DNA from 3 places in the Citrobacter braakii genome. Region 1 is predicted to be linked to each of the others. Evidence: predicted binding sites of a transcription regulator. Region 1 holds the regulator's gene; each other region holds the start of a gene.
The links. The regulator PurR, encoded in region 1, represses purine synthesis genes. The targets are predictions, from matches to a motif close to CANGCAAACGTTTGCNTG.
Positions count from the first base shown of each region.

Region 2: gcvT (glycine cleavage system aminomethyltransferase GcvT) is a predicted target of PurR. The motif match lies at 5,421-5,438, and genes of this name have one in related genera.
Region 3: cvpA (colicin V production protein) is a predicted target of PurR. The motif match lies at 2,525-2,542, and genes of this name have one in related genera.

Region 1 is NZ_CP045771.1:3,555,933-3,565,794, reverse strand. It holds gene GFC06_RS16670 (monooxygenase) at 1-213, opposite strand, end outside; gene GFC06_RS16665 (PhzF family phenazine biosynthesis protein) at 250-1,041, opposite strand; gene GFC06_RS16660 (RluA family pseudouridine synthase) at 1,175-1,873, shown strand; gene mdtK (multidrug efflux MATE transporter MdtK) at 1,912-3,285, opposite strand; gene GFC06_RS16650 (riboflavin synthase) at 3,503-4,150, shown strand; gene cfa (cyclopropane fatty acyl phospholipid synthase) at 4,192-5,340, opposite strand; gene punC (purine nucleoside transporter PunC) at 5,631-6,836, opposite strand; gene punR (DNA-binding transcriptional activator PunR) at 6,950-7,882, shown strand; gene purR (HTH-type transcriptional repressor PurR) at 7,879-8,904, opposite strand; gene cydH (cytochrome bd-I accessory subunit CydH) at 9,202-9,291, shown strand; gene GFC06_RS16620 (MFS transporter) at 9,468-9,862, shown strand, end outside.
Region 2 is NZ_CP045771.1:1,830,121-1,839,982, forward strand. It holds RNA gene ssrS (6S RNA) at 1-92, opposite strand, end outside; gene zapA (cell division protein ZapA) at 134-463, opposite strand; gene GFC06_RS08590 (YecA/YgfB family protein) at 631-1,209, shown strand; gene pepP (Xaa-Pro aminopeptidase) at 1,234-2,559, shown strand; gene ubiH (2-octaprenyl-6-methoxyphenyl hydroxylase) at 2,556-3,734, shown strand; gene ubiI (FAD-dependent 2-octaprenylphenol hydroxylase) at 3,874-5,076, shown strand; gene gcvT (glycine cleavage system aminomethyltransferase GcvT) at 5,529-6,623, shown strand; gene gcvH (glycine cleavage system protein GcvH) at 6,649-7,038, shown strand; gene gcvP (aminomethyl-transferring glycine dehydrogenase) at 7,215-9,862, shown strand, end outside.
Region 3 is NZ_CP045771.1:2,509,029-2,518,890, reverse strand. It holds gene GFC06_RS11650 (UbiX family flavin prenyltransferase) at 1-334, opposite strand, end outside; gene purF (amidophosphoribosyltransferase) at 430-1,947, opposite strand; gene cvpA (colicin V production protein) at 1,981-2,469, opposite strand; gene dedD (cell division protein DedD) at 2,691-3,353, opposite strand; gene folC (bifunctional tetrahydrofolate synthase/dihydrofolate synthase) at 3,343-4,611, opposite strand; gene accD (acetyl-CoA carboxylase, carboxyltransferase subunit beta) at 4,804-5,718, opposite strand; gene GFC06_RS11620 (DedA family protein) at 5,868-6,527, opposite strand; gene truA (tRNA pseudouridine(38-40) synthase TruA) at 6,552-7,364, opposite strand; gene GFC06_RS11610 (aspartate-semialdehyde dehydrogenase) at 7,364-8,377, opposite strand; gene pdxB (4-phosphoerythronate dehydrogenase PdxB) at 8,445-9,581, opposite strand; gene flk (flagella biosynthesis regulator Flk) at 9,690-9,862, shown strand, end outside.

The sequences.
Region 1 (9,862 bases):
CGTGTGTTTTTTGATATAGGCCAGAGCGCTGTTTTCATCCTGAAACAGGTAGATGCCACCCGCTTCGTGGTTTGCTGCGTTCTCGGTCCAGATTTTCCAGATGAAACCCGGCTCCTGGTTGATGGATTCGGCCAGTTCAACAAGCTGATGTGACATCTCAGCGCCAAACGGACCAGGAAAATCAAAGTGTATCTGCACGAGTTTGTTCGCCATAAATCCTCCATGGATTGGTTAATTCGGGTAAGGCTGCTAGCGTAACAGCACCTTACCCGTCAGATAAGTTACTGCTTGTCCACCAATATAAACACGCGTTCCTGTCAGTTGGCAGCGTAAATCGCCGCCGCGTTCAGAGACCTGGCGCGCCAGCATCTGCGGTTTATTCAGTTTTGCAGCCCAGTAAGGAATCAGCATGCTATGCGTCGAACCGGTGACCGGGTCTTCTGCGACTGCTTCACCCGGGCAGAAGAAACGGCTGACGAAATCGTATTCCCCGTCACCCGGCGCGGTGATACATACCATTTTCCCGAGGGGAATCATGGCGTGGATATTCGGGCGCACAGCCTCAACCTGCTGTTGATTCTCCATCACGACCATGTAATCGCGCGCGACGCGCACTTCTTTATATTCGGTGATGCCCAATGTTTCCAGCAGTAAGGCGGGCGGTTCGGCAGGTTCGCTTTGCCAGGCAGGAAAATCAAGCGTCAGCCAATCACCGCTGCGCGTGACCGTCAGTGGACCCACAAAACGGGTGGCAAAATGGATGGTCGCTTCCGGGTAATCCAGATGTTCAAAGATGACATGTGCGGCGGCAAGCGTGGCATGCCCACACAGATTAATTTCGCCTTGCGTGGTAAACCAACGCAGCTCGAAGCCATTCTCATTGGCGACAAAAAAAGCGGTTTCCGACTGGTTATGCTGCTGCGACATTTTTAATAATATTTCATCGGGCAACCAGTCATCGAGCGGGCATACTGCTGCGGCATTACCGCCAAACGTCGTAGTGGTAAAGGCATCTACCATGTAGAAATCGATTTGTTGCACGGTGTAACCCTCTCATCGCACTCAGGATATCCCACACTCTATCATGCAATGATTGTCATTGGTTAAGCGCCCTGATTCGCTAGTGTGGTAAAAATTCGCTATCATCCGTTTCCACACTTCATCCTGGCCGCTCATGTCTACGATCCTCGATACCTTTATTGCCCCGCCTTGTCATGAGGAGATAGCGATCCTCTATCAGGACGAGCATCTGGTGCTTATCAATAAACCCACCGGACTGCTTAGTTTGTCGGGGAAAAACCCGCAGAATCTCGATTCGGTACATCACCGGCTGGTACAGATTTACCCCGGCTGTACGCTGGTACATCGGCTTGATTTTGGGACGTCAGGGCTGATGGTGATTGCCCGTAACAAGGCTATCAACGCCGCGCTTTGCCAGCAGTTCAGTCAGCGCGCGGTAAGCAAGGTGTATAGTGCGTTGTTGTGCGGGCATCTGAAAAACGATGAAGGCGTTATAGATGCAGCGATTGCCAAAGACCCGGCGCTGTTTCCACTGATGTCGATTTGCGCCATTAACGGTAAACCCGCGCGCTCGCGCTATCAGGTTATTGAGCGTTTTCATCATCGCCAGCAAGATGGGGCGTTACTCGCTTTGACGCGGGTACGGCTGACACCTGAAACCGGGCGTACCCACCAGTTGCGGATCCACTGTCAGCAGTTGGGGCATCCCATTTTGGGGTGCGATTTATATGGTGGGCGTCTGCTGCCAGGCACCGAACGGACGTCGAGACTGATGCTGCATGCCAGTGAACTGCATTTCAGGCATCCGGTCAGTCAGGAATGGATGACGACCCAAAACGCCAGCCCGTTTTGAGAATATAAAAAAGCCGCCAGATGGCGGCTATTTGGGGATTATCGTGCGGCGCGTTGTAAAATAACCGCTGACGGCTGGCGCTGAAGAAAACGCATCCGCAACATCATCAACACTGCCGCAGAGGTCAGGCCGATAATAAAGCCCATCCAGAATCCTGCCGGTCCCATCCGGTCAACCACCAGATCGGTCAGCGCCAGAATATAACCGCTCGGCAGACCCAGTACCCAGTATGCCGTAAAGGTAATAAAGAAAATGGAACGCGTATCTTTATAACCACGTAGGATACCGCTGCCAATAACCTGGATAGAGTCCGATATTTGATACACCGCGGCCAGTAACATGAGCTGCGCTGCCAGAGCGACAACTTCCGGGTTATTGTTGTAGAGCAGGGCAATGTGCTCACGGAATGTTACGGTGAAAATCGCCGTCACAACCGCCATGCAGACGCCGACGCCCAGACCTGTTCTGGCTGCGGTTTGCGCATCCAGCGTGGAACCCTGGCCCAGACGATAACCGACTCGAATGGTGACGGCTGCAGCCAGAGACATCGGCAGGACGAACATTAACGAGCTGAAGTTGAGCGCGATCTGGTGTCCGGCCACGTCGACAATCCCCAGCGGGGAAACCAGCAGCGCCACCACAGCAAACAGCGTCACTTCGAAAAATAACGCCAGCGCGATAGGTAAACCCAGCTGTACCAGACGCTTCATTACGGCGGTGTCCGGTTTCTGGAAACCACGCTCATTACGGATATCACGCATCGAGCGTGCGCGTTTAACGTATGACAGCATGGCGATAAACATCACCCAGTAAACCGCCGCCGTTGCCACGCCGCAGCCCACGCCGCCAAGTTCCGGCATGCCAAAATGCCCATAAATGAAAACATAGTTAACAGGAATGTTCACCAGCAGGCCGAGAAACCCCATCACCATCGCCGGTTTGGTTTTGGCCAGACCTTCACACTGGTTACGGGCTACCTGGAAGAACAAATACCCCGGCGCGCCCCACAGCAACGCGCGCAGGTAGCCGACGGCTTTATCTGCCAGCGCCGGGTCGATATTATGCATGGAGCGAATAATGTATCCCGCGTTCCAGAGCACGATCATAATCAGAATGGAGACGCTGCCCGCCAGCCAGAAACCCTGGCGTATTTGATGGGCGATACGATCGCGGCGCCCTGAACCATTGAGTTGCGCAATCACTGGCGTCAAGGCCAGCAGCAGTCCGTGACCAAACAAAATGGCCGGCAACCAAATAGATGTGCCAATGGCGACGGCCGCCATGTCCGTGGCGCTGTATCCGCCCGCCATGACGGTATCAACGAATCCCATTGCGGTTTGAGCGATTTGCGCAAGAATCACTGGAATTGCCAGAGCTAATAACTGACGCGCTTCACTTACATACTTTTGCACGTGTACACCACTATATTGTTGTTATTTGAGAGACTAAAAAAGCCGCCTTATATGGCAGCAAGGAGAAAAAGCAGGGGAAATTTCAGTCTATTGTAGCGAGGAATACGTAATTCTCCAGTGAAAAAACAGGCAGTAGCGGCGCATTGCTGGCAACCTGAATTTCCACCTGCTATTGTGCTGTGCAGAGATGTCTTAATTCAGTTCAGGAGTTAGAAGTATGTTTACGGGTATTGTGCAGGGCACCGCGAAACTTGTGTCCATTGATGAAAAACCAAATTTTCGTACGCATGTTGTGGAGTTACCTGAATATATGTTGGATGCGCTGGAGACCGGCGCATCGGTTGCCCACAATGGGTGCTGCCTGACGGTAACCGAAATCAACGGTAACCAGATAAGCTTTGATCTGATGAAAGAAACGCTGCGTATCACCAATCTGGGTGACCTGAAGGTTGGGGATTTGGTCAACGTTGAGAGAGCGGCAAAATTCAGTGATGAAATTGGCGGACATTTAATGTCGGGCCATATTATGACGACCGCCGAAGTGTCGAAAATTCTGACCTCGGAGAACAACCGCCAGGTGTGGTTTAAAGTTCAGGATCCGTCGCTGATGAAATACATCTTGTACAAAGGATTTATCGGAATTGATGGCATCAGTCTGACGGTCGGTGAGGTGACACCGACGCGTTTCTGTGTGCATTTGATCCCGGAAACGCTGGAACGTACGACGCTGGGTAAGAAAAAGTTAGGCGCGCGGGTCAATATCGAAATCGATCCTCAAACCCAGGCGGTGGTTGATACCGTTGAGCGCGTACTGGCGGCGCGTGAAAGCGCCATCAGTAACGTAACGGGTGAGGCGGGAGCCTAAGCCAGAGTGTAAAACCCCCGTTGGCACGGGGGTGATAACGATTAGCGGGGAACGCGCAGGCCGTGTTCAACGCCGCGGGAAAAAACCACCTGCCACAGCTGGATGTCGCGAGCACGAAACGCACCGGCGCAGGCGTTCAGGTAATAGCTGAACATCCGTTTAAAGCGTTCGGTATAGTTATCGGCGATTTCAGGCCAGGATCTCATGAAACGCTCGTGCCAGGCCATCAACGTTGTATCGTAATCCGCGCCAAAATTATGCCAGTCTTCCATCACAAAATGCGGCTCGCTGGCGTTGGCAATCTGGCGAACTGACGGTAAACAGCCGTTCGGGAAGATATATTTATTGATCCACGGATCAACGTTATTGTCGGTCTTTTTGGAGCCGATGCTATGCAGCAAAAAGAGACCGTCGGGTTTTAAATTACGATCAACCACTTCAAAATAAGTCGCGTAGTTCTTCGGCCCCACATGCTCAAACATGCCAACGGAGACAATGCGATCAAATTTGTCGTTCAGGTCGCGATAATCCTGCAGCAAAATTGTGACATCCAGCCCCGCACAACGCGCCTGCGCCATTTTCTGCTGTTCTGCCGAAACGGTCACGCCCACCACGCTAACGCCATATTGTGACGCCATAAACTGGGATAAGCCGCCCCAGCCGCAGCCAATATCGAGCACCCGCATGCCTGGCTTCAACTGCAGTTTTTCGGCAATCATTTTTAGCTTCGCCTGTTGGGCAGATTCCAGGGTATCGGCATCTTTCCAGTAGGCGCAGGAATACTGCATATAAGGGTCCAGCATGCGGGTAAAGAGATCGTTGCCCAAATCGTAGTGTTCTTTGCCGACGACCCACGCACGTTTTTTGGTCTGTAAATTGAACAGGCGAGCCGTGGCGATACGGAGCGTATCTTTAAAGTGGCGGGGGAGTTGGTTTTCAAGACCGGCGCGCAGGACTTTACAAAAAAACATGTCCAGCCGGTCGCATTCCCACCAGCCATCCATATAACTTTCGCCCAACCCTAACGATCCTTCCTGCAGTACGCGTTTGAAAAAATCGGGGTTCGTTACGCGAATATCTGCCGGTGCCGGACCATTAATGGTAATACCTGCACGGCTTAATAATTCATTGGTGATGCGGTACCAGTCATCATCCGGTACGCTGACGTCTTCTATACACGATGAACTCATAGCTTCTCCATCACTGGTCGGTGATCAGAACCTTAAAATAGCGTAGACGCTTTTTTGGGCTTTGTGAGAACTCTCACGGAATTAATCCGCGAATCTATAATCCGACGTAGAACAGAGGAAGGGAGGAACCCTTGCCGAAAAGACCATCCATGGGAAAACGGGAACGTTCTTGTCCCCGTTAACACATAACAATTATCGTTTTTTTAACAACTGGAAATCAGTATAGGCCTGAATTTTTGACGATTCAACCAATAAATATTAGCAGGCTAATCAATTATCAAGGGTGATTACTAGTGAGACTCACCGTGGGCAATTTGCGCCCGATCATCTGTGTGCGGGGCGTTAGCCTTCTGCGATTGCATTTTGTAACCCGCGGCCGCCAGCAGCACCGTTGTCAGCATCACGCTGGTGGTGGTGAGCAGCGGGGTGGCGATCAACCAGGAAACCACAAGGCTTGCCAGGAAGCATAAACCCAGTTGCAGTGTGTTCTGCAATGCCGCTGCGCGTCCCGTAGCCTGTGGGAAAGGACGTAACGCCTGAGCCACAACAATAGGGTAGATTGCTCCATTGGCAATCGCCATAACGCAGAATGGGATGAGGATTTCAGCCAGCGCAACATGGTGAATAAAGCCGGTTGCCCAGGTGGCCACTACGCTAAAGGCATACAGAATGAGTAACCAGGGCAGCAACTGACGGCCCTGCCATTTTTGCAGCGCAGCGCGGCAGCCGTAACCACCAATTAAGAAAGCGATGGTTTGTGGAACATAGCTCAGGCCAATCACCGCCGGACTGTAGCCCATTTCGCTGAGGATGAACGGGGAACCCGTCAGCCACGCGAAGAAGCTCGCGGAGCAGGCGGCATAAATCAGCACGTTTCCGCGGTAAACTTTTGAGCGCAACAGGGTAGCGAAAGTCAGTTTATCCTGGCTGTCGTCGCGTGCTTTAGCTGTTGGTTTTAAGCGCAGAGCCGGAAGCATCAGGATTAGAGTAATGGCAAACAGGGTGGCGAAAATGGCCTGCCAGGAAAAATGTACCAGGATCCAACTGCCTAATAACGGCGCTAATGCCGGGGATAACCCGACCAATGGCATAATGGTGGCAAAGATGCGGTTTACTTTTTGTGAAGGATAATAATCGGTGACCAGCGCCTGCCAGATAACCGATGCCGCACAAACGCCAACGGCCTGAACAAAGCGCAGTACCAGCAGACCGGTGGCATTTTCAACCCACAGCATGCCCAAACTGCCCAGCGCGAAGATGGATAAACCCAGAAGCAAAACTGGCTTGCGGCCATAATGGTCAGAGAGCGGCCCCCACAGAAGTTGCGCGACGGCAAAACCCGCTAAGAATAAGCTAAGGCTGGCGCTGACGGCAGATGCAGGTGTCTGCAGATCGGACTGAATTGCGGCGAAGGCGGGCAGATACATATCCGTTGCCAGAAAGCCGAGTACGCTAAGACCCGCCAGCCAGACTAAAAATCCTTTCCCAGGTTGCATCATCATTTCTCTTTTTTTAGCAGTAGAACAATGCCGCTGAGTGTAGTGAGTGTAATTCTTGCTGTGAAACGCTAATATTTGCTTACTGATTTCAAATTTTTTGTGGGCAGAATATGTGGTCGGAATATTCACTTGAAGTTGTGGATGCGGTTGCGCGTAACGGTAGCTTTAGTTCGGCCGCGCAGGAGTTGCACCGCGTACCCTCGGCGGTAAGCTACACCGTGCGTCAACTGGAAGAGTGGCTGGCGGTGCCGCTTTTTGAGCGACGCCATCGGGATGTGGAATTGACGCCTGCCGGTGCATGGTTTCTCAAAGAAGGCCGCTCTGTTATCAAAAAAATGCAGATCACCCGCCAGCAATGTCAGCAAATTGCCAACGGCTGGCGCGGGCAGTTGGCGATCGCGGTAGATAACATTGTCCGCCCGGATCGTACCCGACAGATGATCGTGGATTTCTATCGTCATTTTGATGATGTCGAACTGCTGGTTTTCCAGGAGGTGTTTAACGGTGTCTGGGATGCGCTGTCCGATGGGCGCGTTGAGCTGGCAATCGGCGCCACGCAGGCGATTCCGGTGGGGGGACGCTATACCTTCCGCGACATGGGAATGCTGAGCTGGAGCTGCGTGGTGGCAAGCCATCATCCGTTGGCGTCAATGCCCGGACCGCTAAGCGACGATACGTTGCGCAACTGGCCGTCGCTGGTGCGTGAAGACACGTCGCGTACGCTTCCTAAGCGTATTACCTGGCTGCTGGATAACCAAAAGCGCGTTGTGGTGCCTGACTGGGAATCTTCTGCTACCTGTTTATCTGCAGGTCTGTGCGTGGGCATGGTACCGACGCATTTTGCCAAACCGTGGATTGATAGCGGCAAATGGGTCGCGCTACAGCTGGAGAATCCATTTCCTGATGCCGCATGTTGCCTGACATGGCAACAGAACGATACATCGCCGGCATTGAGCTGGCTGCTGGACTATTTAGGGGATAGTGAAACGCTGAATAAGGAATGGTTGCGGGAGCCCGATGAGGCTCCCGCACCACAGTCTTAACGACGGTAATCGCGGAACGGGCCGTCGGCAACGGAACGGCGTTCTACCAGGCGCGGATGAACCTCGATAGACTGCGACTCTTCACGTTTATTCACGATACGGTCTAACAGCATGTTGAAGGCCGTTTCCCCCAGTGAATCTTTAGGCTGGTGAATGGTCGTCAGAGCCGGCGTGAAGAAGCGGGCGTTGCGCACGTTGTCGTAACCGATGAGCGAGACATCCTGCGGTACGCGCAGTCCCATCTCGTCAGCGGCGCACAGCGCACCCATCGCCATGATATCGCCACCGCAGAAGACGGCGGTCGGACGATGCGACTGTGACAGAATTTGCTGCATGGCGCGATAGCCCGATTCAGGCTCAAAATCGCCCTGCACAATCCAGTTTTCAGGAACTTTAATCAGCGCTTCTTCCATCGCTTTCATAAAGCCTGCCAGACGCCCGGCTCCGGTATTACGCTCCATTGGGCCTGGGATCACGCCAATCTCACGATGACCGCGTTCTACCAGATACCGACCCGCCATGTAACCGCCTTCGAAGGCGTTATCAATGACCGTATCGGTAAAGTCGGCTTTAGCTTCGCCCCAGTCCATGACGACCATCGGAATATGGCGGTACTCTTCGAGCATCGAAAGCAGCGACTCCGGATACTCAGAACACATCACCAGCAGACCATCAACGCGCTTTTGCGCCATCATTGACAGATAAGCCTGCTGTTTTTCGAGACTGTTCCATGCGTTACCCAGAATCAGGGTATAGCCTTTCTGGAAACAGTTTTTCTCAACGGCTTCGATAATTTCAGCGAAATAGGCCGCTTCGCTGCTGGTGGCCAGCAAGCCAATAGACTTGGTGTGATTCACCTTCAGGCTGCGCGCCACGGCGCTCGGAGAATAGTGCAGCTCTTTGATCGCCGCCCAGACAGCATTACGCGTTTCTTCCGCGACAAAGCGCGTCTTGTTAATTACGTGTGATACGGTTGTAGTGGAAACGTTTGCTCGCTTCGCTACATCTTTAATTGTTGCCATTACATCTCACTCCAGACCATATCCTAAGCTCCTGAGAATACTCCAGGTAAACGTTTGCCTTAACACACCCTTAGCGCAACGTAAGGGTTGCGGCACGCCGGGAAAACGACACGGAACGTCAGGAAGGGGTCAATGGCCGGTACGCTAATCAAGTAAGCGTGGAATTTTGTCTGATCTTAACGAAAAGGGGAAGAGTTAAAAGCAGTTATCAATATAAATCGTGAGAGATTTTTGCTTTCAAGTGTGTAAAAATGCGCAATATCACTTTTTGTGTGGGAATAAAAAGGAGAAAACTTGATGAGCACCGATCTGAAATTTTCGTTAGTGACTACCATTATTGTTCTGGGTTTGATCGTCGCGGGTGGCCTGACCGCAGCGCTGCATTGATTTCCCCCGAGGGAGTTCGCTCTCCCTCATCCTTTCCGCTTGCCTTTCCCGTCGATTGTTTGCGAATAAGCAAAAGTCTTTTGCAATTTTGTTAACTTTATTAATTTTGCGATCAATGTCATGCTTTTGACTCTTATTTTATGTCGCGCCCCGGCTCGACGTTACGGAGTCGAAATATGAAACTCAATTATCCTTTACTGGCGCTGGCGATCGGCGCGTTTGGCATTGGCACCACTGAATTTTCGCCAATGGGATTATTGCCCGTCATTGCCAAAGGTGTGGATGTCTCGATTCCCGCGGCCGGAATGTTAATCAGCGCGTATGCGGTTGGGGTGATGGTGGGTGCTCCGCTGATGACATTACTGCTGTCCCATCGTGCGCGACGTAATGCGTTGATATTCCTGATGGCGATTTTCACGCTGGGCAACGTGCTTTCGGCTATTTCGCCGGATTACACCACCCTGATGTTATCGCGTATTTTGACCAGTCTGAACCATGGGGCATTTTTTGGTCTTGGCTCCGTTGTCGCTGCAAGCGTAGTACCCAAACATAAGCAGGCCAGCGCCGTGGC
Region 2 (9,862 bases), 1.7 Mb from region 1:
CGAGCATGCTCACCAACCATGGAGCGCCACATTCTTGTGGTATGAAATATCGGCTCAGGGGACTGGCCCGCTTGCAAACATCTCAGAGAAATTTTGTCTTCACGGTCACTCTACCACAGTAAACCGAAAAGTGTTATTCAAAGTTTTGGCCCGTTTTTTCGGTTATGCGACCCTGATCAAGCAACGCCTGTTCGATGGTCTGTTGTAGCATCCGAATACGTTGTTCCATGCTCGCCGCGTACTCACGCGTCTTCGCTTTTTCCTGAGTTAATTCATAGCTGATGTTCAACGCGGCGATGAAAACCAACTGCTCAGTATTTGTGACTCTAGTGCGAACTTTCAGATCTTGCAATCGCTGATTGAGATCGTCCGCAGCCTGATTCAACGCATCCCTTTGTTCAGGCGGGCAATTCACTCGCAGTGAACGGCCAAATATTTGGATATCGACGGGTTGTGCAGACATGCCACCTTCCTGCTGATTGACTGCGCTGCCTTCGTCTCCAGACCTTGGGTCCGCGAAGGGGCGACACTATAGCTACCCTGGTATCAAGATACAAGCCCTTTTCTGGTCCACCAGGGCCCAAAGTGGTAGCATACCATGAATATTCCTCCCTTTGATGACGAATGCTTATGTCTATACAGAACGAAATGCCTGGCTACAACGACGTTAGCCAGTTTTTGAACCAACAAGGGGCTGGATTAACCCCGGCCGAAATGCACGGCTTGATCAGCGGGATGATTTGCGGCGGCAACAACGACAGCTCATGGCAGCCGCTGCTGCACGACCTGACGAACGAAGGTCTGGCCTTCGGTCACGAGCTGGCTCAGGCACTGATGAAAATGCACTCTGCCACCAGCGATGCCCTCGAGGACGACGGTTTCCTTTTTCAGCTTTATCTGCCTGAAGGCGACGATGTTAGCGTGTTTGATCGTGCCGATGCGCTGGCGGGGTGGGTAAACCACTTTTTGCTGGGCCTTGGCGTTACGCAGCCAAAGCTCGACAAAGTGACCGGTGAAACCGGTGAAGCAATTGACGACCTGCGCAATATCGCTCAGTTGGGATATGACGAAGACGAAGATCAGGAAGAGCTGGAAATGTCGCTCGAAGAGATTATCGAATACGTGCGCGTAGCCGCCTTGCTGTGTCATGACACGTTTACGCGTCAGCAGCCGACCGCGCCGGAAGTCCGTAAACCGACTCTGCACTAAGAACGAAACGCAAAGGAGAGTGTGATGAGCGAGATATCTCAGCAAGAATTCCAGCGTCGTCGCCAGGCTTTACTGGCACAAATGCAGCCTGGCAGCGCCGCGCTGATTTTTGCCGCGCCTGAAGCGACGCGCAGCGCGGACAGTGAATACCCGTACCGCCAAAGCAGTGATTTCTGGTACTTCACCGGTTTTAACGAACCGGAAGCCGTGCTGGTGCTGATTAAAAGTGATGACACTCATAACCACAGCGTTTTGTTTAATCGGGTTCGCGATCTGACGGCGGAGATCTGGTTTGGCCGCCGTCTGGGCCAGGATGCCGCACCGGCAAAACTCGGCGTTGACCGGGCGCTGGCCTTCAGTGAAATCAACCAACAACTGCACCTGTTGCTCAATGGCCTGGACGCGGTGTACCACGCGCAGGGCGAATATGCCTGGGCAGATGAGATCGTGTGCACGGCGTTGGATAAACTGCGTAAAGGCTCCAGACAAAATCTGCACGCACCCGCCGCGATCATCGACTGGCGTCCAATGGTGCATGAAATGCGCCTGTTCAAATCAGCAGAAGAAATTGCGGTCATGCGCCGTGCCGGAGAGATCAGTGCGCTGGCGCATACCCGCGCGATGGAAAAATGCCGTCCGGGAATGTTTGAATACCAGTTGGAAGGGGAGATTCACCACGAGTTTACTCGCCATGGCGCGCGTTACCCATCCTATAACACGATTGTCGGCAGCGGCGAAAACGGCTGTATTCTCCATTACACCGAAAATGAAAGTGAAATGCGCGATGGCGATCTGGTGTTGATTGACGCCGGGTGTGAATACAAAGGTTATGCGGGCGACATTACGCGTACCTTCCCGGTAAACGGCAAATTTTCCCCTGCTCAGCGTGAAATCTACGACATCGTACTGGAGTCATTAGAGACCAGTCTGCGCCTGTATCGCCCGGGGACGTCCATCCAGGAAGTCACCGGCGAAGTGGTGCGCATCATGATTACGGGTCTGGTGAAGCTTGGCATTTTGCACGGCGAGATCGACCAACTGATTACCGAAAATGCGCATCGCCCATTCTTTATGCATGGTCTTAGCCATTGGCTGGGACTGGATGTGCACGACGTTGGCGTTTATGGTCAGGACCGCTCACGTATTCTCGAGCCAGGAATGGTGCTCACCGTCGAACCGGGGCTGTATATCGCGCCGGACGCCGATGTGCCGCCTGCTTATCGTGGTATCGGCATTCGTATTGAAGATGACATCCTCATCACCGAGGACGGCAATGAGAACCTGACCGCCAGCGTGGTGAAGAAAGCGGATGACATTGAAGCCTTAATGGCTGCGGCGCGGCTGCAATGAGCGTGATTATCGTTGGCGGTGGTATGGTCGGTGCAACGCTGGCGCTGGCCATTTCTCAGCTCAGCCACGGGACTCTGCCTGTTCACCTGATAGAAGCGAGCGAACCTGAAACTGACCGCCATCCAGGGTTTGACGCCCGGGCGATCGCGCTGGCGGCAGGGACCTGCCAACAGCTGGCGCGAATTGGCGTATGGCAGGCGATTGCCGATTGCGCAACGGCGATCAAAACGGTTCACGTCAGCGATCGCGGCCATGCCGGATTTGTGACGCTGGATGCGCAGGAATACCGTATTCCGGCGCTGGGCCAGGTGGTAGAACTGCACGATGTCGGGCTGCGTTTGTTTGCGCTGTTGCGTAAAGCGCCGGGCATCACGCTGCACTGCCCCGACCGTGTAGCCAGCGTGTCACGCACGCAGGAACGCGTTGAGGTTACGCTGGAAAATGGCGAGATGATCAATGGTCGCCTGTTGGTGGCCGCCGATGGCACGCGCTCCGCGCTGGCTACCGCCTGCGGCGTTGGCTGGCAGCAACAACCCTATGAACAACTGGCGGTGATTGCCAACGTCACGACCTCCGTTGCGCATGACGGGCGAGCGTTTGAACGTTTCACACAATATGGTCCGCTGGCAATGCTACCGATGTCTGATGGTCGCTGCTCGCTGGTGTGGTGCCATCCGCTGGAGCGGCGGGATGAGATTATGGCCTGGTCCGACGAACAATTTTGCCGCGAACTGCAAACTGCGTTTGGCTGGCGGTTGGGGCGTATTACCCAGGCCGGTAAACGCAACGCCTATCCGCTTTCGTTAACCTCGGCGCAAAAAGCCATTACCCATCGTACTGTGCTGGTGGGGAACGCAGCACAGACGCTGCATCCCATTGCCGGACAAGGTTTCAACCTTGGTCTGCGCGATGTGATGAGCCTGGCTGAGACGTTGACGCAGGCGCAAAACTGCGCGGAAGATATCGGTGATTATGCGGTACTGGCACGCTATCAGCAGCGCCGCGAACGCGATCGCGAAACGACGATTGGTGTGACCAACAATTTGGTGTATTTGTTTGCCAATCGCTGGGCCCCGCTGATCGTTGGGCGTAATGTCGGGCTGATGGCGATGGAATTATTCACGCCTGCACGCGATGCGCTGGCGGAGCGGACCCTCGGTTGGGTTGCGCGATAGATATATCCTGTAGGCCGAATTAAAGAAGCTGGCCTGATTAGCGCAGCGCCATCAGGCAATGTCGCGGAAGTAATGCCGGATGGCGGCTTTGCCTTATCCGGCCTACGGTTTTTGATTGTCCTATTTTCAGGAGCAAACAGTGCAAAGTGTTGATGTAGCAATTGTTGGTGGCGGCATGGTGGGACTGGCGGTTGCCTGCGGCTTGCAGGGCAGCGGGTTGCGCGTTGCGGTGTTAGAACAACATGTTCCGCAGCCTTTGGCGGCGGATGCACCTCCTCAGCTTCGCGTATCGGCCATTAATGCCGCCAGTGAAAAACTGCTTAGCCGACTGGGCGTCTGGTCCGACATTGTTGCCCGTCGCGCTTGTTGCTACCACGGCATGGAAGTCTGGGACAAAGACAGCTTTGGGCGTATTGCGTTTGATGACCAGAGCATGGGCTACAGCCATTTAGGCCACATCGTTGAAAACTCAGAGATCCATTACGCACTCTGGCAAAAAGCGCAGCGTTCAGCGGACATTACGCTGATGGCGCCCGCTGAGTTACAGCAGGTAGCCTGGGGTGAGAATGAGGCATTTCTGTCCCTGAAAGATGGCGCAATGCTGACCGCTCGCCTGGTGGTCGGCGCCGATGGCGCTAACTCCTGGCTGCGCAACAAAGCGGATATTCCGCTCACTTTCTGGGATTACCGTCATCATGCGCTGGTGGCGACTATCCGTACGCAGGAAGCTCACGGCGCGGTTGCGCGGCAGGCGTTTCACGGTGAGGGGATCCTGGCGTTCCTGCCGCTCAGTGACCCGCACCTGTGCTCTATCGTCTGGTCGCTTTCGCCGCAGGAAGCAGAACGCATGCAGCAGGCAAGCGTTGACGAGTTTAATCAGTCGCTGAATATCGCTTTTGATAATCGCCTGGGGCTGTGCAGCCTTGAAAGCGAGCGTCAGGCGTTTCCGCTGACGGGACGCTATGCCCGTCAGTTCGCTGCTCATCGTCTGGCGCTGGTGGGGGATGCGGCGCATACCATCCACCCGCTGGCGGGTCAGGGGGTTAACCTTGGCTTTATGGATGCGGCGGAGCTGATCGATGAGCTGAAGCGGCTACAGCGTCAGGGCAAAGATATTGGTCAGTATCTCTATTTGCGCCGCTACGAGCGTAGCCGTAAGCACAGCGCAGCGATGATGCTGGCCGGTATGCAGGGATTTCGTGAACTGTTTGCAGGCGAGAATCCGGCGAAAAAACTGCTGCGTGATATTGGTCTGAAACTGGCCGATACCCTGCCAGGCGTAAAACCACAGCTCATCCGCCAGGCGATGGGACTGAACGATCTTCCTGAGTGGTTACGCTAGCGTCCGTAAGGACAATCTTAAGAGTTTGAGACCCGTCACACTTTCCACTCCCGGCCTGCGCGCCGGGGTGCTTCTCTCATTTGAAATAATCTAATTCCACGCCTTTTTTCGCATTAGTTTTTTTAATATTACGTTTTTTTCATAACGCCATTTTTGACAATTTTTCCACATTTAATGTTGGTTGGTGCTGTTAATTCCAGCTTGTATTTATTTTTTATTCTGATTATTTGCCGTATGGATGGGGTTTTGTTCTGCCGGTGATTTTGCTGTTTTTGGCCATAAGCTAATGTGATGGTTAATTTTGCCTTATGGTTTAGCGTCTGTTTCGGTGGTAAGTTCAGGACAAAGAGAACGTTTGCGTCGTGGCCCCTGGAGCGGCTGCGGTGCTGGGTTTCGTGGCGAAAATTTCACCGCGAAAGAGTTGGTAGCCCCGCTTATTCAACGAGGAAAAGATGGCTCAACAGACTCCTTTGTACGAACAACACACGCTATGTGGCGCGCGCATGGTAGATTTCCATGGCTGGATGATGCCACTGCATTACGGTTCTCAGCTTGATGAACACCATGCTGTTCGCACCGATGCCGGAATGTTTGATGTGTCACATATGACCATCGTCGACCTGCGCGGTAGCCGCACCCGGGAGTTCTTGCGTTATCTGCTGGCAAACGACGTCGCGAAGCTAACGAAGACGGGTAAAGCCCTCTACTCCGGTATGCTCAACGCGTCGGGCGGCGTGATAGATGACCTGATTGTCTACTACTTCACTGAAGATTTCTTCCGCCTCGTTGTAAACTCCGCCACCCGCGAAAAAGACCTCTCCTGGATTACCCAACACGCTGAACCTTACGCCATCGACATCACCGTTCGAGATGATCTGTCGCTGATTGCGGTGCAGGGCCCAAACGCGCAGGAAAAAGCAGCCACATTGTTTACTGACGAGCAGCGCCAGGCGGTAGAAGGCATGAAGCCGTTCTTCGGCGTTCAGGCGGGTGATTTGTTTATCGCAACCACCGGTTATACCGGCGAAGCAGGCTATGAAATTGCCATGCCGAGTGAAAAGGCGGCAGACTTCTGGCGTGCGCTGGTACAAGCAGGTGTCAAACCTTGCGGTCTTGGCGCGCGCGACACGCTGCGTCTGGAAGCCGGCATGAACCTGTACGGTCAGGAGATGGACGAAGGCATTTCCCCGCTGGCGGCCAACATGGGCTGGACCATCGCGTGGGAACCGACTGACCGCGACTTTATCGGTCGGGAAGCGCTGGAAATGCAGCGTGAAAAAGGCCACGAACAGTTGGTCGGACTGGTGATGACCGAGAAAGGCGTACTGCGTAATGAACTGCCGGTGCGTTTCACCGATGCTTCCGGCAATCAGCAGGAAGGCATTATCACCAGCGGAACATTCTCCCCAACCCTGGGTTACAGCATCGCGCTGGCGCGTGTCCCTGCGGGTATTGGTGAGAATGCGATCGTACAGATCCGTAACCGCGAAATGCCGGTAAAAGTGACTAAACCTGTTTTTGTGCGTAACGGCAAAGCCGTCGCGTAATTCATCCTTTTTTGGAGATTGATTGATGAGCAACGTACCTGCAGAACTGAAATACAGCAAAGAACACGAATGGCTGCGCAAAGAAGCTGACGGCTCTTACACCGTTGGGATCACCGAACATGCTCAGGAGCTGTTAGGTGACATGGTTTTCGTTGACCTGCCCGAAGTTGGCGCAACCGTCAGCGCGGGCGATGACTGCGCCGTTGCGGAATCCGTAAAAGCGGCATCCGATATTTATGCGCCAGTAGGCGGTGAGATTGTTGCGGTTAACGACGCGCTCAGCGACTCCCCGGAACTGGTCAACAGCGAGCCGTATGCAGGGGGCTGGATCTTCAAAATCAAAGCCAGCGATGAAAGCGAAATTGAATCGCTGCTGGATGCGACTGCATATGAAGCTTTGTTAGAAGACGAATAAATACGCTTCATTCTTCACGTTGCAGGTGTGTTGGCTTTCTTGCACACCTCAGTTACTTACTGATGTAAGCTCCTGGGGATGTGCTGCGTCGCCGCCTTCCTGCAACGCGAATTTTTCGCGTATTCAGGTAAGTAGAGACACCTACGATTCACTGCACGTTTCAGGAACCATCGCCCATGACACAGACGTTAAGCCAGCTTGAAAATAGCGGCGCTTTCATTGAACGCCACATCGGACCGGACGCCGCGCAGCAGCAAGAGATGCTGAATGCGGTTGGCGCAGAGTCGTTAAACGCGCTGATCGGCCAGATTGTGCCGAAAGACATTCAGCTCGCAACCCCGCCACAGGTGGGCGAGGCGGCGACCGAATACGCTGCGCTGGCTGAATTAAAAGCCATCGCCGGGCGTAACAAGCGCTTCACGTCCTACATTGGCATGGGCTACACCGCCGTGCAGCTGCCACCGGTTATCCTGCGTAACATGCTGGAAAACCCGGGTTGGTACACCGCCTACACCCCGTATCAACCGGAAGTCTCCCAGGGCCGTCTGGAAGCACTGCTGAACTTCCAGCAGGTGACGCTGGACCTGACCGGCCTGGACATGGCTTCCGCTTCTCTGCTGGATGAAGCTACTGCTGCAGCTGAAGCCATGGCGATGGCCAAACGCGTCAGCAAACTGAAAAACGCCAACCGTTTCTTTGTGGCGGCTGATGTTCATCCGCAAACGCTGGACGTAGTGCGTACTCGTGCGCAAACTTTTGGTTTTGACGTCATTGTTGATGACGCGGCAAAAGCATTGGATCATCAGGATGTGTTCGGCGTGCTGTTGCAGCAGGTTGGCACCACCGGTGAAGTGCACGACTACAGCGCCCTGATGGCTGAGCTGAAATCCCGTAAAATAGTGGTCAGCGTCGCTGCCGACTTTATGGCGCTGGTACTGCTGACTGCACCGGGCAAACAGGGCGCGGATATCGTTTTCGGCTCTGCGCAACGCTTCGGCGTACCGATGGGCTACGGCGGCCCGCACGCGGCATTCTTTGCCGCTAAAGACGAATTCAAGCGCTCCATGCCAGGCCGTATTATCGGCGTCTCCAAAGATGCAGCGGGTAATACCGCCCTGCGCATGGCGATGCAGACTCGCGAACAGCATATCCGCCGCGAGAAAGCGAACTCCAACATTTGTACCTCGCAGGTTCTGCTGGCCAACATCGCCAGCCTGTATGCCGTTTATCATGGCCCGGTTGGCCTGAAACGCATCGCTAATCGCATCCATCGTCTGACCGATATTCTGGCAGCCGGTCTGCAACAGAAAGGATTGAAGCTGCGTCATGCGCACTACTTTGACACTTTGTGTGTTGAAGTGGCCGATAAGGCTGCGGTACTGGCACGTGCTGAAGCGGCAGAAATCAACCTGCGTAGCGATATCCATAACGCGGTAGGTATTACGCTCGATGAAACCACCACCCGTGAAAACGTGGTGCAGTTGTTCAATGTTCTGCTGGGAGACTGCCACGGTCTGAACATCGATACGCTGGACAAAGACGTGGCGCTCGACAGCCGTTCCATTCAGGACAGCATGCTGCGTGATGATGCGATCCTCAGCCATCCGGTGTTTAATCGCTATCACAGCGAAACCGAGATGATGCGTTACATGCACTCGCTGGAGCGCAAAGATCTGGCCCTGAACCAGGCAATGATCCCGCTGGGATCTTGCACCATGAAGCTGAACGCTGCCGCCGAGATGATCCCTATCACTTGGCCGGAATTCGCTGAACTGCATCCGTTCTGCCCGCCAGAGCAGGCAGAAGGTTATCACCAGATGATCGGCCAGCTTTCCGAATGGCTGGTAAAACTGACCGGTTATGACGCAGTCTGCATGCAGCCGAACTCCGGCGCGCAGGGCGAGTATGCGGGTCTGCTGGCGATTCGCCATTATCACGAAAGCCGTAACGAAGGCCATCGCGATATCTGTCTGATCCCGGCCTCTGCCCACGGTACCAACCCGGCCTCCGCACAGATGGCGGGTATGCAGGTAGTGGTTGTCGCCTGTGATAAGAACGGCAACATCGATCTTGGCGATCTGCGTGAAAAAGCGGCGCAGGCGGGTGAAAACCTCTCCTGCATCATGGTGACCTATCCCTCTACTCATGGCGTGTATGAAGAAACGATCCGTGAAGTGTGCGACGTTGTGCACCAGTTTGGCGGCCAGGTTTATCTTGATGGCGCGAACATGAATGCTCAGGTTGGGATCACCACACCGGGCTTTATCGGTGCCGATGTCTCACACCTTAACCTGCATAAAACATTCTGCATTCCGCACGGCGGCGGTGGCCCAGGTATGGGACCAATCGGTGTTAAATCGCATCTGGCGCCGTTCGTGCCGGGTCATAGCGTAGTACAGATTGAAGGGATGCTCACCCGTCAGGGCGCGGTTTCTGCGGCACCGTTCGGTAGCGCATCCATTCTGCCGATCAGCTGGATGTACATCCGTATGATGGGCGCAGAAGGTCTGAAGCAGGCAAGCCAGGTGGCGATCCTGAACGCTAACTACATTGCCAGCCGTCTGAAAGATGCCTATCCGGTGCTGTATACCGGTCGCGATGGTCGCGTGGCACATGAATGTATTCTCGACATTCGCCCACTGAAAGAAGAGACCGGCATCAGCGAACTGGATATTGCCAAGCGTCTGATCGATTACGGTTTCCATGCGCCGACCATGTCGTTCCCGGTAGCGGGTACGCTGATGGTGGAACCGACTGAATCGGAAAGCAAAGTGGAACTGGATCGCTTTATCAATGCGATGCTGGCAATCCGCGCAGAGATCGA
Region 3 (9,862 bases), 1.0 Mb from region 1:
ACACCACGTCTGCCGCACGGGTAAGCAGTCCATCGGTGTAACTGTGGACGATGCCTGAAAGCGTTTTGATTGAACAAGGTAATATTACCATTCCGGCGGTCTGAAAAGAGCCGGAAGAGATACTGGCGGCGATATCGCGCGTATCGTGATTTACATTCGCCAGTGCCTGCACGTCGCGTACAGAGAGGTCAGTTTCCAGCGCCAGCGTCTGTCGGGCAGCAGCACTCATCACCAGATGGGTTTCCACATCAGTAACGTCACGCAAAACCTGCAGCAGGCGCACGCCATAAATCGCGCCACTGGCACCGCTAATCCCTACAATGAGTCGTTTCATTTTTTCGCCCTTACTTGCTTCAGGGCTGACTTTGCAGGTTTTTATGCGCAGTTGCAAGTCAGTCCACTCTATGTGTCCTGACCTGCAACAGAACATTACCCTTCGTTATGCATCTCGAGGTTTTCCGCTTCGTTCTGACGCAAAATTGCTTTGGCATCGTCATTACGCAGGGAGTCAAGGAAATCGAGATATTGCTGGTCGACGTCTTTGGTGACGTACACGCCGTTAAACACTGAACATTCAAACTGCTGAATATCCGGGTTCTCAGCGCGGACCGCTTCAATCAGATCGTTCAGATCCTGGAAGATAAGACCGTCTGCACCGATTATCTGGCGAATCTCGTCCACTTCGCGACCATGAGCAATCAGCTCCGTCGCCGTAGGCATATCGATACCATAAACGTTCGGGAAGCGAATTTCCGGGGCCGCAGAGGCCAGATACACTTTCTTCGCTCCGGCTTCACGCGCCATCTCGATAATCTGTTCCGAGGTGGTACCGCGCACGATGGAGTCATCCACCAGCAGCACGTTTTTATCACGGAATTCCGCACGGTTGGCGTTCAGCTTACGGCGCACGGATTTACGGCGCAGCTGCTGGCCGGGCATGATAAAGGTACGGCCCACGTAGCGGTTTTTCACAAAACCCTGACGGTACGGCTTACCGAGAATACGGGCAATTTCCAGCGCGATATCGCAGGAGGTTTCCGGAATCGGGATCACCACGTCAATATCCAGATCTTCCCACTCGCGAGCAATTTTTTCGCCAAGCTTGGTCCCCATATTTACACGGGCGCTGTAAACGGAAATCTTGTCGATAAAGGAGTCAGGACGTGCGAAGTAAACGTATTCAAACAGGCACGGATTGCTGACTGGGTTATCAGCACACTGGCGAGTAAACAGCTGACCTTTTTCGGTGATATACACCGCTTCGCCAGGTGCCACATCGCGCAGGAATTCAAAGCCCAGCGTATCCAGCGCCACGCTCTCGGAGGCCACCATATACTCGGTACGACCATCCCCGATATCGCGTTTACCCAGTACCAGCGGACGGATACCGTTAGGATCGCGGAAGGCAACCATACCGTGGCCAATAATCATCGCCACGCAGGCATAGGCGCCGCGGATCTGGCGGTTGGTTGCCGCAATAGCAGCAAAAATATTATCGGCTTCCAGCGGATAATGGCGGAAGTTATCCAGCTCGCTGGCGAAAATATTCAGCAAAATTTCAGAGTCTGAAGTGGTATTGATGTGGCGGCGCTTTTCTTCAAACAGCTTTTTACGCAGCTCATGCGCATTGGTCAGGTTGCCATTATGGGCAAGCGTGATGCCATACGGTGAGTTGACGTAAAAAGGTTGAGCTTCGGAGGCGCTGGAGCTGCCAGCCGTTGGGTAACGCACATGACCGATGCCCATATTGCCCTGCAAACGCTGCATATGGCGCGCTTCAAAAATATCGCTCACCATTCCGTTTGCTTTACGCAAGCGGAAGCAGTTGTTGGCATCAATGGTGATGATGCCTGCGGCATCCTGACCACGATGCTGGAGCACCGTTAACGCGTCATAAATCGACTGGTTTACCGGCATAACACCGGCGATACCGACAATACCGCACATACGTCTTTTCCTCGTTCAGCAACAACCCAAAGTTTATACTTTGGGCAAGAAACTTGACGAGCTTTGCAGATAGTCAAAGAACCATCTGATGATGAAACTGAACTGCGGGATCAGCTGCGACTTGCTCCAGTCTTCACTTTTCGACAGACCGGTAAAGGTATCGAGAAAGAACAGTATGGCGGCGACGATCAGCGCTCCTCGCAGAGCACCAAAGCAGATCCCCAACACCCTGTCGGTACCCGACAGGCCTGTTTTCTCTACCAGTTGGCCTATCACAAAGTTAACGATAGCGCCGACGATAAGTGTCGCGATAAACAGTATCGCGATAGCAATCCCATTTCGAACGAGTTCGTCTTCAAAGCCCGTAAACCAGACAGACAGGTAAGTGTAGTAATGGCTGGCGACAAAGAAAGCACAACCCCAAGTCACCAACGATAATGCTTCACGAACAAAGCCACGGATCAGGCTAACCAGACAGGAAAAACCAATCACCGCGATAATGGCGTAATCAATCCAGACCATAAGTGTCCCACGATTTAACGCCCTGTCGTCCTGTTCGGGGCGCATTCTAACAGAAAAAGAAAACGTTTGCGTAGGGATTTCCTTTCCACGCGTAAATAAAAATGGCGCTGAAAAAATCTTCAACGCCATACCGTTTTATGCCTCTTCGGGCACTGCCGGATAGCGGTATAAACGCCCTATCCGGCCTGAATTAAGAGCAGCGCCGTGAACAGCGCAATCCCTTAATTAGGGGTGTACCCCATCACTACGCCACTCAGACCGGAGATCTTCTGCAGCTCGCCCAGCGAGTTCTTCAGCTTATCTTTGGAGGCGTCAGGTCCTACGAGAATACGGGTTATTTTACCCTGCACCGGCGTTGACGGGGAAGTATATACCCGGAAGCCCGCGCCACGAAGTTTACCCACGATCTCATTGACCTTATCCGCATTTTTCAGCGCACCGAGCTGTACAACGTACGCTTTGCCGGTTGGCGCTGGCGGTTCCACCGCGGCCGGTTTCGGCGCTGGAGCCGGTGCTGGCGTCGGAGCGACGGCAACCGGCTGCGGCTTCGGTTTGGGTTTCGGCTGTTCTACAGGCGCGGGGACAGGATCTAACTCCGCGCTGTTTGCCGTCGTCAAACGTGACGGATCCAACGATGGCGCGGCAGCATCGCCCGCGCGCACCTCTTCTGCCGCCCCTTCCGGCGGCTGCGTCGGCAGCGCCTGCGTTGCTGCAGGCATCATGTCTGGTTCATCGCGATCGCCGGGTTTCGGCACCAGCGGGATCGCCGCAAACTCATCCTGATAATGCTTTTTCTGCCCGTCAAGCAGCCCGGGGAGCACAATCACCCCCAGCGCGACCAGCACAATTGTGCCGACTAATCGATTCTGAAACTTACTCGCCACCGCTTCTCCCCACGTCTATCACTTCCATGACATGTGCGACAGTGTGAAACGATCCACACACCAACACGGTATCTTCTGGCTTCGCCTCAGCTAGCGCCGCAGACCATGCCTGCGCCACGCTGTCATAGGCGTAGCCTTTGCCCAGATGCTCCAGCAGTTGTTCTGCAGTAGCACCACGCGGCCCTTCCAGGGGCGCACAGTACCAGGCGTCAACCACGCTTTTTAACCAGGCTAACGTACCGGCAATATCTTTATCATGTAGCATACCGATAACCGCAAGTACACGCCCGCTTTTCACTAATTTTTTCAGACGGCCGGTCAGATACTCCGCCGCATGCGGGTTATGGGCAACATCAAAAATCACCCGCGGCGACTCGCTCACAATCTGGAAGCGCCCCGGTAAAATCGCCTGTTCAATACCATCACGAATGGCCTGCTCGCTGACGTTAAGCCCGCTTGCGCGCAGTGCTGCCAGTGCGGTCGCGGCGTTAGGTTGTGGGACCTGCGGCAACGGCAGGTGCGCCAACGTGCCGTGATCGTCCGTAAAGGACCAGTCGTTCTCCGTGACCGCATAGCGCCAGTCCACGCCGCAGCGTTGCAAAATCGCCCCGCTCTCTTGTGCAACATCGGCAATGGTGTAAGGCATTTCCGGCTCGCCGACGATAGCCGGTTTCTCTGCACGGAAAATTCCCGCCTTCTCACGACCAATGCTTTCGCGATCCGGGCCCAGCCAGTCAGTATGGTCAAGCGCAATGCTGGTGACCACCGCAACATCGGCATCCACGATATTGGTCGCGTCAAGGCGACCGCCTAACCCAACTTCCAGGATGACGACATCCAGTTGGGCCTGTTTAAACAACCAGAGCGCCGATAACGTACCGTATTCAAAGTAGGTCAGGGAAATGTCGCCACGCGCATCTTCAATCTCAGCAAACGAGGCTGTATGCGCTGATTCCGGCAGTTCACGTCCCTGCACGCGTACGCGTTCCGTGTAGCGCACCAGATGCGGCGAACTGTAAACGCCAACTTTATAACCTGCTGCGGTCAGCACAGATTCCAGCGTACGGCAGGTTGTGCCTTTCCCGTTGGTTCCCGCCACCGTAAAAACAAATGGCGCGGGTTTCAACACACCCAGTTTGCGCGCCACCTGACTTACGCGTTCCAGGCCGAGATCGATGGTTTTACTGTGCAGGTTTTCCAGATAAGAAAGCCACGATGCCAGGGGCGACGCGGCTTGAGGAATACGTTTATTGTCCATGATGGCTGTAGATTCTTTACGTTGAGAAAAGCAAAAGGGCAGCACCAACCGGCCTGCCCTTTTTTACACGTTGTTTTTCACGTTGCAGATGCGTTGGCTGTGCTCGCTCACCCGAATCACTTACCTGTGTAAGCTCATCGGGATCAACTCTCTTATCGCCTGCCTGCAACCCGAAACCCATAGAGTAAACTATCAGGCCTCTGATTCCTGATCGGGAACCGGAGGTACCACCTCGCCTTCACGCGGCTCATCCGGATTCGGCGTAGGAAGATTCATCAGCTTCGCCAGAATGCTTGCCAGTTTCAGGCGCATTTCAGGACGGCGGACGATCATATCGATAGCGCCTTTTTCAATCAGGAACTCGCTACGCTGGAATCCCGGCGGCAGTTTCTCACGTACGGTTTGCTCGATAACACGCGGACCAGCAAAGCCGATCAGTGCTTTCGGTTCTGCAATGTTGAGATCGCCCAGCATCGCGAAGCTAGCAGAAACACCGCCCATTGTTGGGTCGGTCAGTACAGAAATATACGGTAAACCGCGTTCCTGCATTTTCGCCAGCGCAGCAGAGGTTTTCGCCATCTGCATCAGAGACATCAGCGCTTCCTGCATACGCGCCCCGCCAGAAGCGGAGAAGCAGATCAGCGGACAGTTATCTTCCAGCGCCTGCTCAACGGCACGGACAAAACGCGCGCCGACCACAGAGCCCATGGAGCCGCCCATAAACGCGAACTCGAATGCAGCAGCAACGACCGGCATACCGTGCAGCGTGCCTTTCATTACCACCAGCGCATCTTTCTCGCCAGTTTCTTTCTGCGCAGAAGCCAGTCTGTCTTTGTACTTTTTGGAGTCACGAAACTTCAGCACATCTTTCGGCTCAAGCTCGCTACCCAGTTCCACAAGAGAACCTTCATCTAACAGGCTATGCAGGCGATTGCGCGCCGACATGCGCATATGATGGTCACACTTCGGACAGACCTCAAGATTACGTTCCAGCTCAGCACGGTATAAAACCTGACCGCAGCTATCACACTTGGTCCACACCCCTTCAGGAATGCTTGCCTTGCGGGTGGGAGTAATGTTGCTTTTAATTCGTTCAATCCAGCTCATTGGTGACCTTTCTGCCTGAACCCTAGTCAGCTTTGTTATAAGGGGCGCATAATGCCATTTTTGCCCCTAACAGACCATGAATGTTGCACATTAAAACATAACAGCCCGAAACTTTGGATAAAAAAGTGGTCGAACCGCTGAGTTACTTTCTATTTTGCAGCCCGTGACGCAGCGCGTTTATGGCGAATCACTTCAATTATGCCCGGCAATACGGAAAGGACGATGATCGCCACAATCAGTAATTTCAGGTTTTCCTGAACGATCGGTAGATCGCCGAACAGATAGCCTGCATAGGTGAACAGCAATACCCACAGCAGCGCGCCTGCGACGTTATACATCGCAAAATGACGGTAGGACATGTGTCCCATACCGGCAACAAACGGTGCAAATGTACGTACAATAGGTACGAAACGCGCGAGGATAATCGTTTTGCCGCCATGACGCTCGTAGAACGCATGGGTTTTATCCAGGTAACTGCGACGGAAAATTTTAGAGTTCGGGTTACTGAAGAGTTTTTCACCGAACAAACGGCCAATCGTGTAGTTCACCGCATCGCCGATAATCGCCGCCACAATCATCAACATCACCATCAGATGAACATTGAGATCGTTAGTTGGCAGCGCAGAAAGCGCGCCAGCGACAAACAGCAGCGAGTCTCCCGGCAGGAACGGCGTCACCACCAGCCCGGTTTCGCAGAACAGGATCAGAAACAGAATCGCGTATACCCAGATACCGTATTCCGCAACCAGCTCCGCCAGATGCACATCAATGTGCAGGATAAAATCGATAAGAAAGTAAATCAGGTCCATAGTTTTGCCTTTATACGACTCAAATTAGTCCGCCAGAAATAGCGGGCCCATAGGCGGTTTTGGCAGGTCGAACCGTTCCGGGTAATCTACTGCAACCAGATACAGTCCTTCCGCTTTCGCCGTTGCCGCTGCCAGCGTTCTGTCCTTCGCCGCTAGCAGTTCTGCTATCCAGCTCTCCGGCTGGTTGTTGGCGCCTACTTCCATCAGGCTGCCGACAATATTCCTGACCATATGATGTACAAAGGCATTCGCTTTAATATCCACCACCACATATGCACCAAAACGTTCAACGTTAATGTGCATCACGTTACGCCACGGTGTGCGCGACTGACACTGCACCGCCCGAAACGAGGTAAAATCATTTTCACCAATCAAACACTGGGCCGCACGATGCATACGCTCAGCGTCCAGCGGTTCATAGTAATGGGTTACCCCTTTACCTAAAACCGCAGGGCGCAACCGATGATTGTAGATGATGTAGCGATAACGGCGAGCCGTGGCGCTAAATCGGGCATGGAAATCATCGGGTACAGCTTTCACCCAGCGCACAGCGATGTCACCAGGTAAATTCGCATTTACCCCCAGTGTCCAGGCTGCATCTTTACGCTGGGCAGTCGTTTCAAAGTGCACGACCTGCCCTGTGCCATGAACGCCCGCATCCGTGCGTCCCGCACAAAAGACAGTGATGCGTTCATTCGCCACCTGAGAGAGCGCTTTTTCCAGTTTTTCCTGAACGCTACGCACTTCGTTCTGGCGCTGCCAGCCATAATATTTGCTGCCGTCATACTCAATGCCCAGCGCAATTTTATGGGTTGACGGCTGTTGCAGGTCAGACATTAGTACAGGTACTCCTGCACCAGTTTTTCCGCAATTTTTACCGCCATCAACGCGCCGCCAAAGCGTACGTTGTCTGCCACAGACCAGAACTGAACCTGTTCCGGCATCCCGTAATCGTTATGCACACAGCCAACTGAAAGGTGCGGAGTACCTGACGCATCGCCAACCTGCGTCGGGATATAGGTCTCTTCTGACAACACTACGTCCTCACCGCGTGAAAACGCATCGCGTGCTTCTTCCGCCGCCAACGGACGCAGAGCTTCAAAATTCACCATCTGTGCGTGGCCATAAAATACCGGCGACTGCACGATGCTGGCGGAGATAAGTAGCCCGTCGTCCTGCATAATTTTGCGCACTTCATCGACGATACGACGCTCTTCGCGCACACTACCTTCGCGATCCGGCAGCAGCGGCAGCATGTTGAACGCCAGCTGACGACCAAAGAAATCGTCATCGTCAATCGGGATGCCGTTCAGTAGTTTCGCGCTCTGTCCGGCAAGCGCATCTACGGCTTTTTTACCGTGAGCGGAAGCAGAAATAATATTGGTCACCGTAATACGTGACAGCCCGCCGTCATCAATTAGCGGCTTCAGCGCAGACAGCAGTTGGCTGGTCAGGCTGGAAGGGACCGCAATCACATTGCGGTTGCGGTAATCGGCCAGTACGAACGGGTTAACGTCCGGAACCACCAGCGGAACGTCCGGCTCAAGCGCGAACAGGCCACTGCTGTCGATAACCAGGCAACCGGCATTGGTCGCTTCTTCCACCCATGCGGCGGTGGCTTCAGCGCCCGCAACAAAAAATGCCAGTTGCGCCTGCGTCCAGTCAAAGTCTACAACGTCCTGAACAAGGACCGATTTACCGTTAAAACGCAGATGCTCACCCGCGCTTTCATTACGCGCCAGCGCATAAATTTCACCGACCGGGAACTGGCGTTCAGCCAGCGTATCGAGCAGGGCTTCGCCTACGGCGCCCGTTGCGCCCAGAATGGCAATATTCCAGCCTTCAGACATGGTGATTTACTCCAGAAATACGTAAGCGTCCCTGTCGCATTATTCGACAGGGAGCATTAAGAAGACATTAATGTGCCGGGTGATAAACAGCGTTAAAACCCAGCTTACACAGCAAGGCAGCAGCCGTTGCGTCGTCACACATCACGTATAAAGACGACCATTCACGGCGCTCAAGATAATTTTTACGCAGCTTATCAAACTCACCCGGAATTCCAGCGACTTTACGCAGCGGCGCATCATCGCGGCGCACATCATACACTAAATGCACCAGCCTTTTCAGCGTTGGCTGATCTAACGGGCCATGCAGAGTGATACGACCAAATTCCGGCGCAGGTAACAGGGTATTGAGCGCAACGTGTTGTTCGCGACCAATAAACTTGCTAAAAGCCTCAAAGACCTGCGTGGTGCCGCGCGCTTTTCCTTCCAGGGTATACCCGGCAATGTGCGCCGTGCCGATATCGGCTTTCTCCAGCAATGCCACATTGAGATCCGGCTCCCCTTCCCAGACATCCAGCACGACGCTCAGCGACTGCCCGGCATTCAATCGGTTCAGCAATGCCGTATTGTCGATGACTGGCCCGCGGCAGGCGTTGATCACAATGGTGCCCGGCTTCAGCCGGCTAATCAGCGCATCATCTGCCAGGTGCAGCGTTTTGTACGGTCCGTCTTTAAACAGCGGCGTATGGAAAGTCAACACATCGGCTTGCTCTACCAGTTCGTCCAGCGAGCGGAAATCTCCCTCATCACCGCGATCGGCTCGCGGCGGATCGCACAGCAGCGTGCGGATCCCCAGTGCTTCCAGACGTGCCTGCAAACGTCCGCCCACATTGCCCACGCCTACGATGCCTACAGTACGATCGCGTAACGCAAACCCGTCGCGCTCCGCCAGCATCAGCAACGCTGAAAAAACATATTCTACGACCGCAATCGCGTTACAGCCGGGCGCTGCGGAAAAGCCGATCTTCGACTGCGCAAGCCAAGCTTCATCCACATGGTCCGTGCCTGCGGTTGCCGTGCCGACAAATTGAACCGGTTTTCCGCTAAGCAGTGATTCATTTACTTTCGTCACCGAGCGCACCATTAAGGCATCCGCATCATCCAGTTCGGCAACGGGAATCGGGCGACCGGGAACCGCTTTGACCTCCCCCAAACGACTGAACAGTTCGCGGGCATAGGGCATATTTTCATCAACGAGGATTTTCACGTCTTTCGCACCTGTTTGAGAACGAGAGTTAACCGGGCAAGTGTGCCATAATCTCGCCGCCAGGCATACTGCGAGACCTGGTCAGCACAGATTTAAGGAACAGAGATGATGCAGCCCATTTCAGGTACACCCGCACGCCCTCCCGGCGAAGGCCAAAATGCCCCTTCTGCTGCGGGTGAACAACCGTTATCCACACAACAACGTACCGTGCTGGAACGACTGATTACCCGTCTGATTTCACTCACCCAACAGCAAAGCGCCGAGGTGTGGGCCGGAATGAA